Linked DNA regions of Asanoa ferruginea. The protein of the gene in region 2 interacts with the protein of the main gene of each other region in a pairwise test. Links are inferred from orthologs where the notes say so. Each region holds a gene or a part of one and is shown on either strand. Other genes may lie near its edges.

Region 1 (7,717 bases), 5.4 Mb from region 2 along the record:
CGTCGAAGCCGTTCAACGCGACGTGCCCGACGATGATGATCACCGTCGAGTACATGATGCCGCCGGCGACGTGAGCGAGGGCGTTCTGCCCGACGCCGATGCGTCGACCGGCGAGCAGGAAGTCGGCCTGGGTGCGTATGCCACCGCGGGCCGAGTAGGCCAGGGCAAAGGCCACAATCCCGAGGACGACGACAATCACGGTGGCGATACCGGGCGCGGCCCAGGTGTTGTCGACAGGTGGTGGCGGCGGCGCCGCGAGGATGTCACTCATCGCAGACCTCCTTCCAGGTCCATCCGGATCGCCTCGCCGGCGGGATCCAGGCGCTTGCTGGCGAACCTCATATAGGCCAGTGAGACCGCGGCCACGAGCACGAACGACAGGACCAGGAACAGCATGCCCACGTTCAGCGGCCCACCGATCCCCTGCCGGAACACGCCGGGCACGAAGGCCGCCAGCGAGATGCCGACGAACCACCACCCGTAGAACAGCACGCTCACCCACACGATGAAGCCGTTCGAGCGGCGTTGCAGCGCCTGGAACTCGGCGCTGTCGTACACTGCGGAATACTGGTCATCGGCGCTCGCCGAGTCCCCCGTGTCCATGACCCCTCCGCTACCCATGACACCTCCTCTGCCCAGGACGGCGGGCCGATGGCCGGCAGCGTCCTGAAAACGACCCCTGACGTGGCGCTCGGTACTGCGACAGTCTCAATCAGTGCACCCCAGGGCCGGCATCGCCCATTCACGGTATGTACGGGCCACTCTGGAAAATGGCGTACGAATCGCGTGTACGAGTGATGTCCACGGCCGACCGCAGGGACAGACCGTTGATTCATGACGGCTGCTCTGAGCACCGACGCGTGGACGTACGACGACTTCACCGGTCTCGAGCTCGATCCCGCGCGCTGGGCCATCATGTCGATCGCGGGGGCCGACGGCACGACGCACCAGTACCAGGACCGCAACGCGCAGGTACGCACCGGGGACGGTCGGCTGGAGCTGAGCGTCAACCCGTTCAGCCGGTTCCACGACACCGACCCACGACAGAACAACGCCAAGCAGATGTACCGTTCGGTGCGGCGGTTCGCCACCCCGGTGGCCGGGCGCCTGACGTTCGAGGTCGAGATGGGGATACGGACGTACGGCCAGGTTCCGTACGACCCGCTCGACGCCTTCGGCACGGTGAACCTGTTCGACCTCGCGACCGGCGTGGTCCTCAATGCCGCCGCGACCAACGACACTTTGTACGCGGTCGTCGAGCGGCTGGCGCTCCCCGGCGTCACCAGCCCAGACGAGCACTACATCCACCGTGTGGTTTTGAACGTGCCCACCGAGCCGGGACTGCCGCACCGGTACGCCATCTCATACCTGGCCGGCGCCCCGGAGGTGGAGTTCCGCGTCGACGGTCTGTTGGCGTACTGGACCCGGCTGCCCGTGCCGGTCAGCGGGTTCCACGCCGGCATGGCGTTGTTCTCGGCCCGCGATCTCACCCGCTACCCGCGCTCGCAACGCGAACGGGGCCAGGGTGCGTCCGGCTGGTGGGGACCCTGGCGGATCACGACCCGCTTCAGATGAGCGTCTCTCCGCCGTCGATGTTCAGGTTGACGCCGTTGATGGCCGGGTTCTCCAGCAGGAAGGTGATCGCACCGGTGCAGTCCCCCATCGTGACCGGCCGCTTCGTCAGGGCCCGCGACAAGGCGGCGTCCCGGGCAGCCGGCTTGTCGCTCCAGAATGGAGTGTCCGACACGATGCTCGGGTGCAGGGCGTTGACCCGGATCGGCGAGAGCTCGACCGCCAGCGTCCGGACCAGTGCGCCGATGCCACCGTTCGCGGTCGTCACGGTCGTGGATCCCGGATACGGTCGGTGGCTCGCCAGGCCCCCGATCAGCACGGCCGCGCTCTTCTCCATCATTCGTGGGGCGAGGACGGACATGACGGTCGTGTAGCCGACTAGCTTGACGGTCAGCAGCCTGACCGCGTCGTCGGAGCGGTAGTCGCGAACCGCATTGTAGTCGCGATCGAGAGCGGACAAAACCAACCAGTCGACACGCTCCACGCTGGATAGACCCGTCGCGGCCTCGCCTGGGCCGGACAGGTCCAATGCGAGCCCGCGCGTTCGCCCACCGATCTCGTCGGCGACGCGCTTGCTGCGCTCCGCGGTGCGACCGGTGATGATCACATCGCTTCCCCGGTCGGCACACGACTGGGCGAAATGACGGCCGATACCCGACGTCCCGCCGATGACGACGACGTGCATGCGCTCGAGCATGGGAATTCCCTTCGGCATCGCGGTCACGACCGTTCGGCCGTCCGCCGACCGTAGCCCGGCGACGCGCGGGGCGCGCACCCCGCGTTCGCGGTATTCCGGCGACGGGCGCTCGCCGCTGACTACTCGGGTAGGTAGTGGACGGACCCGAGATCGCTCGCGAATCCTGGCTCCCGGAACGGAATCCGCGAGTCTCGCGTCGACAGGGAAGAGGGCACATCATGACCGCATCTGAAGGTTCTCCCGACCCAGGATTCTCAACTCGCCGCCGGTCGCTGCTCATCGGCGGGCTCGGCACGGCGTCGACCGCGGTGTTGGCCTCTCTGGCGCACGGTGGCGCAGCGTCGGCCACGCCCTCGAAAGCGGCCGCCGCCACCGGCTTCGACCTCGACACCGGCAACTTCATCATCGAGCTGATCAGCCCGTTCCAGCCCGCCTTCAACGTGATCGCCCCGATGGACGTGACCGTGCTCCACCGCTTCGTTCACCTGTCGGTCGTCTCGTGGTTCGACGCGACCGCGCCGTACCATCCGACGAGGGTCGGACTGCACTCCCGTCTCGGTCGGCGGCCCTCCAGCGAGGCGGCCACCAACCGGAACAAGACCATCGCGGCGCTGCACGCCAACTACCAGGTCATAAAAGGCGTGGAACCGCGGCGGGAGCCGGACTTCCGGGCCGTCATGACCTCGATCGGACTGAACCCGGACGACGAGTCCGAGGATCGGACCAGTCCGGTGGGCCTTGGCAACCTCGCCGGCAAGGCGGTCGTCGCGGCGGCGCTGCGCGACGGGATGAACCAGCTCGGCGACGTCGGCCGGCGCTACAACGGCAAGCCTTACGCCGACTACACCGGTTATCGACCCGTCAACACGCCATTCGAACTGGAACACCCTTCACGCTGGCAGCCCAACCTCGGTCCGCACGGCCGTCGCCTCGGTGGCGGCGGGGGCGACCTGGGCATCTTCGTCGCCCAGCAGTTCGCCACACCGCAGCTGCGGCTGGTCAAAGCGCACAGCTTCGGCGACCCGCGGCAGTTCGCGCTCGCCGCGCCCGACCACATCGACCACACGCGGCCACGGGACTACAGGCGCTCGGTGGACGAGATCATCGAGGCCTCGGCCGCGCTCACCGACCGGCAGAAGGTGGCGGCCGAGTACTTCGACGACAAGACGATGGGGCTGGGCCAGTCCGTGGGCTTCGCGGCGATCGCGCACCTCGATCGCCTGACGCTGGACGACATGATCGATCTCGGCTTCACCACCTCCGTGGCGATCTTCGACGCCATGATCGCTTGCTGGCACCAGAAGCACAGGTATGACGCCGTGCGCCCGTTCAGCGCGATCCGGCACCTCTACGGACGTCAGAAGCTGACCGCCTGGGGTGGCCCCGGCAAGGGCACGGTCGACGACATCCGCGGCGACGAGTGGTCCAGCTACCTGAACACCGGGGACCACCCCGACTACCCGTCCGGGTCCACCGTGCTCTGCTCCGCGGAGGCACAGGCGGCACGGCGGTTCCTCGGTGACGACGTGCTGAACCTGCGGCACGTCTCCCGGGCCGGCTCGACCCTGCGGGAGCCGGGGCGTTCCCCCGCCAGCGACGTCGAGCTGTTCTACCCCACCTGGGACGCGTTCGTGAAGGAGTGCGCCATCAGCCGGGTGTGGGGTGGGGTGCACTTCAAGAAGACCGTCGAGCGGTCGATCGTCTTCGGCGAGCAGTTCGGCGACCTCGCCTACCGCTGGGCCCAGCGCTACATCCGCGGCGACGTCGACAACTGAGACGTCGGGATGGGCTCACCTGGAGAGCTCGTTCACCTCTCCAGGTGAGCCAGTACCTCTGACAGCGGCAGCGGCACGGCACACCGATCCGCGGCATACCGCAGCGCCATGAGGTGGTCGGTCAGCGACAGGTCGGCGAGGGCATCCGCGACGAGGAACGGCTGGATGTCGCGGCTGAAGGCATCGCACGCGGTCATGAGGCAGCCCATGTGCGCGTACACACCGCAAACGACGAGCTGGTCGCGCCCCGCGCGCCGCAGCCGTTCCTCGAGATCGCTGCGGAAGAACGCGCTGTATCGCCATTTGGCCAGCACCGTGTCGCCCGGCGCGGGAGCCACGTCGTCGACGATGCCGCGGTCGTCCTCCACGGCACCCATGCCTGGACCCCAGAAGTCCTGCAACAGCCCCCGGTCCGCCCTGCTCATGCCCCCCGGCTGCGCGGTGTACAGCACCGGCACCCTGGCCGCACGCGCGGCCGCCAGCAGCTTCGTGACGTTGGCGATCAGCTCGGTCATCGGCGGCTCCCCCGCCGAAAACGGGCGCAGGAAGTATCGCTGCATGTCGTGGACCAGCACGGCGGCCCGGTCCGGGTGCGGACGCCAAGCGACGGCCGAACTGGGCACGTCGCCCTGGCCCGGCATCCGGTATGGCGCGATCGGAGTCATCGGCATTGTTGTCCTCCTGGTCGGTCCGGCAACGTCAGACGTGCAGTGCGGCGCCGCCGTCGACGTAGAGGTCGTGCATCGTGACGTGACCTGCCTGGTCGGATACGAGGAACGCGACCGCCTCGGCCACGTCCCGCGGCTGGGCGACCTTGCGCAGCGGAATCCCGATCCGATACGCGGCCGGCGTGCCCTCGATCACCCGGGTGAAGTCCGCGCCCTCACCGACCATCGCCCGCAGCATCGGCGTGTCCGTCGAGCCGGGCGACACGACGTTGCATCGGATGCCGTGGTCCGCCAGCTCCAAACCGAGGCACCGGGTGAACTGGGCCGACGCGGCTTTCGAGGCGGCGTACGCGGCCATCTCCGTACGCGGCACTCCGGCGGCGTTGGACGCCACCGTCACGATCGAGCCCCGCCGGCGGCCGGTCATCCGCCGCGCGACCGCACGCGACAGGTGGAACACGCCGCCGACGTTGACCGCGAAGGTTTCGATCCACTGCCGGTCGGACAGCTCGATCACCCGGCCGGTGTGGAGCACGCCGGCGGCGTTGACGAGGATCGCGATCGGCCCGAGCTCTTCCTCGATGCGTCCGACGAGCGCGTCCACGGCTGCGCTTTCCCGCACGTCGACCACATATCCGCGGGCGGACTCTCCTTCCGCCTCGAGTTTGGTCACCATCGTTGCCAGCGCCTCCGCGTTGTGGTCCACTGCGGCGACGTGCGCTCCGGCACCGGCCAGCACACTGGCCACAGCGGCCCCGATGCCCTGTGCCGCACCGGTGACCAGTGCGACCGTCGACTCGATTCCGGTCAGTTCCATCAGATGCTCCCGCTGGTCGTGGTGACATGTTCGGCGTCGTACGCGAAGAGCCACTCGTGCTGGTCCAGTCCGGACGTGACCTGAGCGGCGGTGTCGCGGAGACGCTGCCCGTCCCCGTCGCCGAGGTGGAACGTCCGGGCGTTGGCGCGGGACCGCCGCTGGATGTCGACCACCCTGGGCAGCCGGACCTCGGCGTAACGGCGCACCGCGGCACCCCACCTGGCTGGACCCGCCGCGGCCAGGCAACGCGCGAGCACGACCGCGTCCTCGATCGCCTGGTTCGCACCTTGAGCCTGGAACGGCAGCATCGGGTGCGCGGCGTCGCCGATGACGACCACTCGTCCGGCACCGAGCCGGTCGATGCTGTCCCGATCGTGCAGCGCCCACCGGCTGACCCGGTCGGCCGCGTCGATCAACCGCGTGACGTCGGTGTGCCAACCGGCGTAAGCCGCGGCCAGGTCGGCAGCGTCGCCGTTGGCCGTCCAGGACTCCTCCGACCAGTCCGAGACGGCCACGGTCGCGCCAAAGCTGACCTGCCGGCCGGCCGAGACGGGATACGACACCACGTGCTTGCCCGGCCCGAACCAGAGCCGCACCCGAGGCTCAGCGACGAGGAACGGCACCCGCCACGCAGGCACGAGCCCCCGGTAGATCGTCTGGCCGGAGTATCGGGGGGTGTCGGTCACGATCTGCTCGCGTACCACCGAGTGGATGCCGTCGGCGCCGACGACGAGGTCCGCGGCCACCGTCGTGCCGTCCGCCAGATGCAGGCGAGCCTCGTTGGCATCCTGTGTCACCGCGGCGAGCCGGACACCGAGATGCACGTGGTCCGGAGGAACTAGGGAGAGCAGGCTTGCCTGAAGGTCGGCCCGATGGACGGTGTAATAGGGGGCACCGAACCGGCGAAGACATAAGTCACCCAGCGGAGTGCGCTGTAACAGCGCCCCGTCGTCCCAACGACGCATCTCGATCGACTCCGGCGCCACGGCGACTTCGGAGAGCCGGTCACGCAGACCCATCCGGTGCAGGAGCCGGGTGGCGTTGGGTGCCACCTGCACCCCCGCCCCCACTTCGGTGAGGCGGGGAGCCTGCTCAAAGATCTGGCATTGGATTCCGGTCCGTCGAAGGGCGGCGGCGAAAACGAGCCCGGCGATTCCGGCCCCGACGACCGCCACCCGCAGGTGCGCCATGTCGTCTCCGTCAGTAGTAGAGAAGCGCTTTGCCCCAGTCCTCGTCGGGACCGAAGAGGCTCCGTGGCTTGACCACGTCCGGCATGCTGGTGAGCGCCTCATAGGGGATCAGTGAACCCGGAGGCAACCCGACCACCTCGCAGTCCGCGCCAAAGGTGTCCCGCACCTTGGCGGTCAGCTCGGCGCATGCCGGTGCCCGGTGCTCCGGCGGCACCTCGATCTCGATGCGCAGCACCGTCGGCTCCGCCCTCGCTCGCCAGAACACCACGCCATGGGACTCCGGTAGCGAGAAGACGACCTCCTCCAGCCGGTGCTGGGTGACGGTGGCCGAGCCAACCTTGTATCCAAAGGCGGATCGGCCGAGGACCTGGACTGTGGGCAGGTTCCATCCGCACAGGCAGTCGTCGTAGGAGACCGACACATTGTCTTCGAGGTTGTAGCGCAGCAGCGGCATCGCTTCGCGGAACAGCGGAGTGACCACGAGCTGGCCGTCGCCCTCCGCGCTGACGGTGCCGGTTCGCGGGTCGTAGACCTCGAACAGCGCACGGTCGGCCCACAGGTGCATCCGGCCGTTCGGGCACTCCCCGGCGAGGCTTCCGGTCTCCGTCGAGCCGTACTCCTCGATGACGGGCACACCCCAGATCCGGCTGATCCGCGCACGACGGGCAGCGGTCAGCGGCTCTCCACCGACGAACAGCGCGCGCAGCGCCGGGAAATCGGTGTCGGGCCGGTGTCCCGCGGCCGCCGCGGTAGCGGCCCAGATGAGGCACTCGGTCGGCACCGACCAGGTCAATGTGACGCCGATGTCGTGCATGACCCGAACCACCCGGGCGTACGGCATCGCCAAGGACCGGTTGTCGCCTGGCACCACGGTGGCGCCGTGCAGCCGGCCCGCCGCGTGCGCGAGGTGCCCAGTCAGCAGCAGCGCGTACGGCGTGCGGACCAGAAACGTGTCTGCGGCCGATATCCCGATCCATTTGCGGGCGAAGCGTTCAGCG
Region 2 (7,662 bases):
CAACGGGCGACCCACAAACACAAGGCCCACCCCCACGGACAGCCCTTCGACCCGGATCAGGCCGCGGTCAGCGGGCGACCCACAAACACAAGGCCCGCCCCCACGGACAGGCCTTCGGCCCGGATCAGGCAGCGGTCGGCGAGTGGCCGACAAGCATTAGGCCCGCCCGGACGGACGGGCCTTCGGCTTGGGTCAGGCGGCGGTCGGCGGGTGGCCGCCGTCGCCGTCGACGATCTCGTCGGGGGTGCCGTCTTCATCGAGGTCGACCATGGTGACGTCGACCTTGCCGTCGCCGGTGGTGTCGAATTGGAACAGGTCGGGCTTGCCGTCGCCGTCGGTGTCGACCACCCACACGTCGGTCTTGCCGTCGTTGTTGGCGTCGGCCGTCATCAGCTCGACGCGCTCGTCGCCGCGGGTCTCGACGACCTCTTCGGACTCGCTCATCGGATCTCCTCGCGCGGGTGCGGGTAGCGTTCCGGCACAACCTACGGCCACCGGCCGCACACCGCGACTCGACGCTCATGCGAACGGGCCGGCGTGTCGCCGTGCGAGCGACCAGCGGCGGACCTGGCAGCGGAGCGTAGCGGAGCGCTCTCTGGCGGGAGCGACGGTCGTGCCCACCGCGGGCCCGAGCCATCCCGCATTTGATCTAGTTTGTGGCGAATGGGCTTGGGCGCATCGAGGCGTAGTCGGCGATGCCGTCGTAGTTGGTGTCGCGGACCCAGGCGTCGGTGCGGCCGTCGAAGTCGGTGTCCAGGGCGAGCGAGTCGACCCGGCCGTCGTTGTTGATGTCGGACGCGACCGCGTCGGTGTGGCCGTCGCCGTTGGCGTCGGTCAGGTATTGGTCGGCCACGCCGTCTTCGTCGTAGTCCCGCATGATCGTGTCGAGCCGGCCGTCGCCGTCGCTGTCGTGGTAGGCGGCCTCGATCACGCCGTCGTGGTCGCCGTCGACGGAGACCAGGTCGGCGTAGCCGTCGCCGTCGAGGTCGGTGATGTAGGTGCGGCCACCGTCGAGGTCGTGCTCCACGATGGAGTGCGGCGCGCCGAAACCGGCCGGCCCGTCGGCGAAGCCGCCGGTCTCGTCGCCGCTGCCCAGTCCGTCTACCCCGGCCGGGTCACTGGCCAGGTGCGATGTGTCCCACTCACTCATGTGGAGCAATCTATGGCCGGGGCCGCCGGGCCCGGCTCCCGGAAACGTGCCAGGTGTGCCTAGTGGTGGATCTCCACGCCGGCCTTCGCGAGCGCCTTGATGATCTGGGCCGACTCGCCGAAGCCGATGACCAGCACGCCGTCGGGGCTGTTGGTCTTGATCTGGTTGGCCCCGGTGGTGAAGTCGATGTCGGGCGCGGCCGGGGTCGGCGGCTCGTAGGTCAGCAACTCGATGCTGTTGGTCGGGAAGCCGGCCCGCTCCAGTTCGGACTTCACGTTGCCTTGCAGGCCCGTGCCGTAGGAGTCGTTGCGCGCCACGATCGCGACCTTGTGTGGCCCGTCGCGCAGGATCACGTCGGCCAGCGCGCGGCCCTGGAGGATGTCGGAGGGCGCGGTGCGGAAGTAGAGGCCCTTGTCGTCGACCGTGCTCAGCCCGGCGTCGGTGTTGCACGGCGAGAAGAGCACGACGCCGGCCTTGACCACGGCGGGCAGCACCGCGCGCGAGATGCTCGACGCACCGGCGCCGATGATCACGCTGACCTTGGCGTTGATCTGCTTTTCCACGGTCTTCTTGGCGACGTCGGGGTTGGTGCCGTCGTCGCCGGGCACCCACACGACGTCTTGCCCGAACACGCCGCCGGCAGCGTTGAGCTCCTGGATCGCGAGCGCGGCGGCCGCCTCCATCGGCGGGTAGGCCAGCGCGAGGTCGCCGGTCTCCGGCAGCAGGCCGCCGATCTTGAGCGGGTCGATCTTGTCCGGAGCGGCCGACGTCTTGGGCGGCTTCTTCGTCGAGGTTGTCGACTCGTCGCCGGCACCGACGTATTCCGTCTTGCTGTCGTCGAGTCGGTCGCCCGAGCCGAAGTGCAGCGTCGCGTAGCTTGCGGTCGACGGCTCGCCGGCGTCGGTGAACCCGCCGCGCTTCAGCGAGACGCCGCGGTATTGCAGGTCGGCTCCGTCGCGGGCGAGCGCCAGGCAGGCCGGCACCGTCTCGCATTCCGTGCCGCCGGTGGTCACCGAGTTGATCTGGTTGGCGATCTTGGTCGGATCGATCGAGCCCGCCTGCTGCGCCGCGAGCGCGCTGATCACGATCGCGTCGTAGGTCTCGCCGGCGTAGGTGTAGTCGGTGAGCTCGGGGCGAAGCGCCTTGATGCGCGCCTTGAAGTCTTCGGACAGCGGGGCGAGGGGAGTTGTCCCCTTCATCCCGGCGAGCATGCCCGCCTGATCCTTGAACTCGTCGCCGAACGTATTGATCATGTTTCCGTCGGTGCCGTAGAGCCGGGCCGGGGTGCCGGCCGAGTCGGCGGTGTCCGGCGGTGGGGCATCTTTGCCACACGCGGCGCTGGCCAGCACGAGCGCGGCGCACACGGCGATGGCCATGTGACGCGCTCCGCGGGAGACGAGCATGGGGTGTCCGTCCTTCCTCCCCTGAGGTCCGCCAGGGAGGGTAGCGTGCCGGCGTCGATATATGGGATAGCGCCCGGCCAAAGCCGTAATACCGACGGGTAACGTGACCGCGTGTCAACTTCACCTCTCGCAAACGGCCCCGGCGCGCTCGCGGAACGGATGGGCATCGTCCTGACCGAGATGACCCCGGAGCGCGTGGTCGGCACGATGCCGGTCGACGGCAACACGCAGCCATACGGCCTGCTGCACGGCGGCGCGTCATGCGTGCTGGCCGAGACGCTCGGCTCGGTCGCCGCCGTCCTGCACGGGCACACCGTCGGCCGCGGGCTCGCCTTGGGCGTCGACATCAATGCCACCCACCACAAGGCGGTACGCACGGGTACGGTCACCGGTGTCGCGACGCCGGCCCACCGCGGGCGGGGCACCGCCACCTACGAGATCGTGATCACCGACGAGGCCGGCGACCGGGTCTGCACCGCCCGGCTGACCTGCCTGCTCCGCGCGCCGAGCTGACCCGTTCGCGTGGCCGCGGTTGACGACGGGTCGTAGAGTTCGCCCGTGGTCGAGGTTCCCCCGGATGCGGTCGACGACGCCGCGCAGGTGCTGCGGTTGGCCCTCGACGGCGACAGCGACGCGGTGGTCGACGCGTTCGACGCGGTCGTCGACCGGTCTGGTGTGGTTGGCGCCTATGACGTCGCCTGGTGCCTGGCCGCGACGATGGTCGGCGAGGGCGTGCCGGTCGGCCGGTGGACGCTCGACTTCCCCGACATCGACGAGGCCGGCTACGACACCCGCTGGGTGGCCCGTTTCGTGAGCGCCTACGCCAACAGCGACGCGTCGACCGGCGAGGCGCTGTTCGGCGCCGCGCTGGCCGACGGTCAGTTGCCGGAGTGCCTGTTGACGCTGGCCGGGTCGGCCGTCGCCACGCTCCGCCGCCGCTCTCAGTAAGCGGTGTCGATCACCAGCGGCTCGTATTTGTATTCGGCGAGCACGACCCGCACGTAGAACTTCACGTTGTCGCGCACGTTGGTGGCGGCGATCCGCCAGGCCCCGCCGGTCGGCACGCTGGTCCAGTAGTTGCACGAGCCGACGCTGACGAAGATCACGCAGACCTTGAACGGGTAGACGCTGGCGTTGCGGACGTTGATGTCGACGCAGCGCGTCGAGGTCGTGTAGGGCCCGGCGTCGAAGCCGGTGCCGCCGCGCGGGAGGGACTTGCGGACGAACCCGCTGTAGCAGGCGCCGGCGGCGGCGACGTCGGCGCTGGGTTCGGCCTGGGCCGGGGTGGCTAAGGCGACGCCGAGCAACCCCATCGTGGTGATGGTCATTAGGACGCGAAGGAGTCGGGACAGCATTGGGCGGCCTCCATCGTGGATCAAGGGGCGTGGTCAGCGTACTCACGTGAATCCATGTCTGACACTCGTTTCCGGCGATGTGCTATCTCTTGACCTCGTGCTTGACAAGGTGCGAAAGCTGCTGGCCAAGGCCGAAGACCCGGCGTGCTCCCCGGCCGAGGCGCAGGCGCTGACCGCCAAGGCGACCGAGCTGATCGCCAAATACGGTGTCGACCAGGCACTGCTCGCCGCTCGCGACCCGGCCCGCGACCCGGTGGTCGACCGGCTGATCGAGGTGCCGTCGCCGTACGCCACCGACAAGGCCGGCCTCCTGGTCGGTGTAGCCATCCCGTTGCGCTGCCGCACGGTCCGGCTCACCCGGGCGGGCTCGGTCGCCGTCCACCTGTTCGGCTTCGACAGCGACGTGACCCGGGCAGACCTGCTCTACACGTCGCTGTTGGTGCAGGCGGCGCACGGTCTGGCCGCGGCCACGGTGCCGGCCGGTCAGCACCCGGCCGCGTTCCGCCGTTCCTGGCTGGCCGGCTTCGCGGCCGCGGTGACCACCCGGCTCCGCGAGGCCGAGTCGGCGGCGTCGTCCAGCGTGCCGTCGATGGACCTGGTGCTGGCCGACCGCTCCGGCGTAGTGGAACGCAAGCGCGACGAGGCCTACCCCACCGCGCGCCTGGCCCGCCCGCGCCGGCTCACCGGCGACGGCGGCGCGTCCGGCTTCGCGGCCGGCACGACGGCCGACCTGGGCGGCGGGGCGCACGTCGCGGGGGGCACCAGGACCGCGCTGGCGTGAACCTCGCGGCGCTCGACGACAACCTGGCCCGGCACGCGTCCCACCTGCACCACGCCACGCCCGGCATGCGACTGCTCGCCGAGGGCGACGTGCTGGTCTGCGACAGCGGCCTGCCGGACGACACGTTCAACATCGTGGCGGCGGCCCGCTTCAGCACCGACAACCGGATAGCGGAAACCGTGGCGCTGCTCCGGGCGACCGGCCGCCCGTTCACCTGGTGGGTCGGCCCGAGCTCGACCCCGGCGGACCTGTCCGACCGGTTGCTGGCGGCCGGCCTGCCGGTGGCCGAACGCGAGCTGGCGATGTGGTGCCCGACCGGCCCGCGTCCGGCTACGGACCGGGAGGTCCGAGTCGTCGCGACGCCGGCCGAGCTGGCGGATTGGGCGTCGGTGGTCGCGGCCAACTGGTCGCCGCCGTCGCCGACGGTGCTGGAGTTCTTCGCACGCACCGCCGCCGGATCATTAGCGGCGGATAGCCCGGCGCGCTACCTGATCGGGTATGCCGACGGGCGCCCGGTCGCGGCGGCGGAACTCTTCTACGGCGCGGGAGTAGCTGGTTTCTACAACGTCTGCACGCTGGCGCCGCACCGCCGCCGGGGCTGGGCTACCGAGCTGGTCTCCTTCGGCCTCGGCCTAGCTGCGACGGACGGTTACGACACCGCGATTCTCCAGGCAGCCGAGACCGCCATCAGCGTCTACGCCCACCTGGGCTTCGAGCCGTGCGGCGACGTGGTCGAGCATGCTGTGCGGCCAGGCCACCGCGACTGACCGCGGCGCCTGGATTACGAAGCACCCAGCGCGATCAGCGCCAGCCCGACCGCGACCATCGCCGCCAGGAAGAGGGCCACACCGCCGACCACGCGCCGGATGCTGCCGTTGCGGGTCAGTGGCGCGGTCGCCTCGGGGTGACCCAGGGCCAGCAGCCGGCCGCGTTCGACCAGCACCCGGTCGCGCCAGCGCACCGCCGTCGGGCCGCCCAGCACCAGCGCGCCAGCGGGCTGCGGCGCCATCCGGGCCACGCCTACCGCGACACCGGCACCACCGACCGGGGCCGGCGCGACCGAAGCAGCGGCGGGTGCGAGCAGCAGACCGACCCCGCTGGCCCGCGACAACTCGACCGCCAACCGGGCCTGGGCGCGTTGCAGCCGCCGCACCGCATGCCGGCCCTTGATCCCCGCCCGCCCATGGGCATGCCGCCGCGCACCGGCGCGCAGGTGGCCGTGTGCCAGCACCCGAAGCTCGTCGGCCGTCGCGATCCGCCGGTCACCCAGGGCCGCCAACTGCGCCATGTAGTAGTCGGCCTCGCGGTGCCGCACGCCGCGGACCAGGAACAGGATCATCAGTAGCGGGGGTAGGCCCTTGACGAACAGGTCGCCGAAGATGCCGGCGCCGCCACCGAGGGAGAGCAGTGGTGAGTTCCACAGGAAGTGGATCGCCATCGCGCCGAGGACCGACAGCACGGCCACGCCGACGCGGGAGAAGAGGGAGCGGTCGGTGCGGACCGCCAGATAGCCGATGCCCGCGCCGGCCAAGGCGCCGAACAGGGTGTGGCTCCACAGGCCGGCCAGGAAGCCGCGCAGGAGAAACGTGGCCACCACCGGGGCGATCTGGTCGCCGCGGCCGGCCACCGCGACCGCGTTGATCGCGTAGACCACGTCTTCGACGACCTGGAAGCCCAGGCCGACCAGCGAGCCGTATACGACGCCGTCCAGGACGCTGTTGACCTGGGCGCGGGCCACCAGCACGATCGCGATGATGCCGAGTGCCTTGGCGGTCTCCTCGACGGTCGGGCCGGCCAGCGCCGAGCCCCATTCCGCGGCGATTCCGGGTGAGGCCAGCTTGGCGATCAGGTTGTGCACGGCCGTGTTGCCGCGGATGGAGATCGAGGTCGCGACCAGGCCGCCCCAGGCGAAGGCGGTCGCGAGCAGCAGCGGGGGTTCGCGCTCGAGGTAGTCGAGCGCGGCCACGAAGACGCAGAACGGCACCGCGTAGAGGCCGAAGAGCACCAGGGCGGTGAGGGTCGCGGTGGGATAGGTGGCGAACGACTCGCGGATGAACATGACCAGCCGCAGCCCGCCACCGGCGATCAGCAGCAGCACCACCCAGAACGCCGGGAGCAGTAGCGACTTGCCGGGGTGGGCCCAGGCCGGCGTGGGGTGCACCGGCGCGCTGCGGGCGGACCGGAGGGTCTGGGTCATGCGGTGCCGCCGCGGCGGTGGGCGATCGTCTTCGTGCTCGCCTCGATCGCCGGGAGGGCGTCGCGCAGCGCGGGTGCGGTGCCGGCCACGGTGACCTCGATCGCCACGCCGTCGCCGGCGAAGACCAGGTAACGGCCGCCGCGGCCGGGCGCGGCGTAGGTGCCCTGGACGCCGGCCAGGCCGGTCGCGGTGGACACCGGGAACTGCTGGCCGGTGAGCTCGTGGCCGCGTACCGCGGTGATCTTCCGGCGGAGCCGTTCGGTCGCTTCCGGGAGCGTGCCCTGGAACGGCGTGACGACGATGACGTAGCGGACCGTGCCGACCAGGAAGACCGCGGTGCCGCGGGTGTCACCCGGTCGGGTGAGCGTGACGTCGAGGCGGGCGTCCGGCGGCGGTGTGACGGTCACGCCGCCGCCGACCGGGTAGGTGCCTTTTCCGACCGGGCGCTGCGCCGGTAGGGCGCGGTCGAGGGCGGGCAGCCCGACCGCGAGCCCGGCCACGGTGCATAAGACCCCGATGCTGCCGGCGAGGTTCCGCAGCAGCGTACTGCCCGCCACCCTCATGGATCGGACGCTACCGACCGAGACGTCGGCCAGCGCCGGATTCCCGAGGTTTGTTCGCCTTTACCCGGAGGCCGCCAGCTCCAGCGTCGCCAGGTAGTAAGGGGCGTCCGCGTTGTCGATGTCCGCGATCCGCCACTGCGTGCCGCTGACCAGCGAACTCAGCTCGTCGACCGAGCAGACCAGGTAGTCGAACCACTCGGTGGCCAGCTCCCG

What was found.
Region 1: the proteins of DFJ67_RS10135 (region 2) and DFJ67_RS34960 interact in binary tests that used the Escherichia coli proteins (3 or more experiments, as listed by UniProt). The link is inferred for Asanoa ferruginea from one-to-one orthologs.

What each region holds. Positions count from the first base shown.
Region 1 is NZ_QUMQ01000001.1:7,466,771-7,474,487, forward strand. What follows is about bases 2,897-5,677. They hold DFJ67_RS34960 (isochorismatase family protein), read right to left. Parts: upstream 4,716-5,677; coding sequence 4,077-4,715; downstream 2,897-4,076. Other genes in these bases: DFJ67_RS34955 (vanadium-dependent haloperoxidase), read left to right, coding at 2,897-4,044; DFJ67_RS34965 (2,3-dihydro-2,3-dihydroxybenzoate dehydrogenase), read right to left, coding at 4,744-5,529; DFJ67_RS34970 (FAD-dependent monooxygenase), read right to left, coding at 5,529-5,677. In the rest of the region: DFJ67_RS34935 (solute symporter family protein), read right to left, coding at 1-271; DFJ67_RS34940 (DUF485 domain-containing protein), read right to left, coding at 268-603; DFJ67_RS34945 (DUF6081 family protein), read left to right, coding at 835-1,575; DFJ67_RS34950 (SDR family NAD(P)-dependent oxidoreductase), read right to left, coding at 1,568-2,269; more of DFJ67_RS34955, read left to right, coding at 2,488-2,896; more of DFJ67_RS34970, read right to left, coding at 5,678-6,719; DFJ67_RS34975 (phenylacetate--CoA ligase family protein), read right to left, coding at 6,730-7,717. UniProt on the Escherichia coli protein: Involved in the biosynthesis of the siderophore enterobactin (enterochelin), which is a macrocyclic trimeric lactone of N-(2,3-dihydroxybenzoyl)-serine.
Region 2 is NZ_QUMQ01000001.1:2,105,273-2,112,934, forward strand. What follows is about bases 1,664-4,389. They hold DFJ67_RS10135 (hotdog fold thioesterase), read left to right. Parts: upstream 1,664-2,712; coding sequence 2,713-3,066; downstream 3,067-4,389. Other genes in these bases: DFJ67_RS10130 (ABC transporter substrate-binding protein), read right to left, coding at 1,664-2,553; DFJ67_RS10140 (hypothetical protein), read left to right, coding at 3,112-3,501; DFJ67_RS10145 (hypothetical protein), read right to left, coding at 3,495-3,908; DFJ67_RS10150 (DUF2786 domain-containing protein), read left to right, coding at 4,006-4,389. In the rest of the region: DFJ67_RS10120 (hypothetical protein), read right to left, coding at 193-444; DFJ67_RS10125 (hypothetical protein), read right to left, coding at 650-1,150; more of DFJ67_RS10130, read right to left, coding at 1,210-1,663; more of DFJ67_RS10150, read left to right, coding at 4,390-4,689; DFJ67_RS10155 (GNAT family N-acetyltransferase), read left to right, coding at 4,686-5,456; DFJ67_RS10160 (PrsW family intramembrane metalloprotease), read right to left, coding at 5,471-6,886; DFJ67_RS10165 (hypothetical protein), read right to left, coding at 6,883-7,449; DFJ67_RS10170 (class I SAM-dependent methyltransferase), read right to left, coding at 7,510-7,662. UniProt on the Escherichia coli protein: Required for optimal enterobactin synthesis. Acts as a proofreading enzyme that prevents EntB misacylation by hydrolyzing the thioester bound existing between EntB and wrongly charged molecules.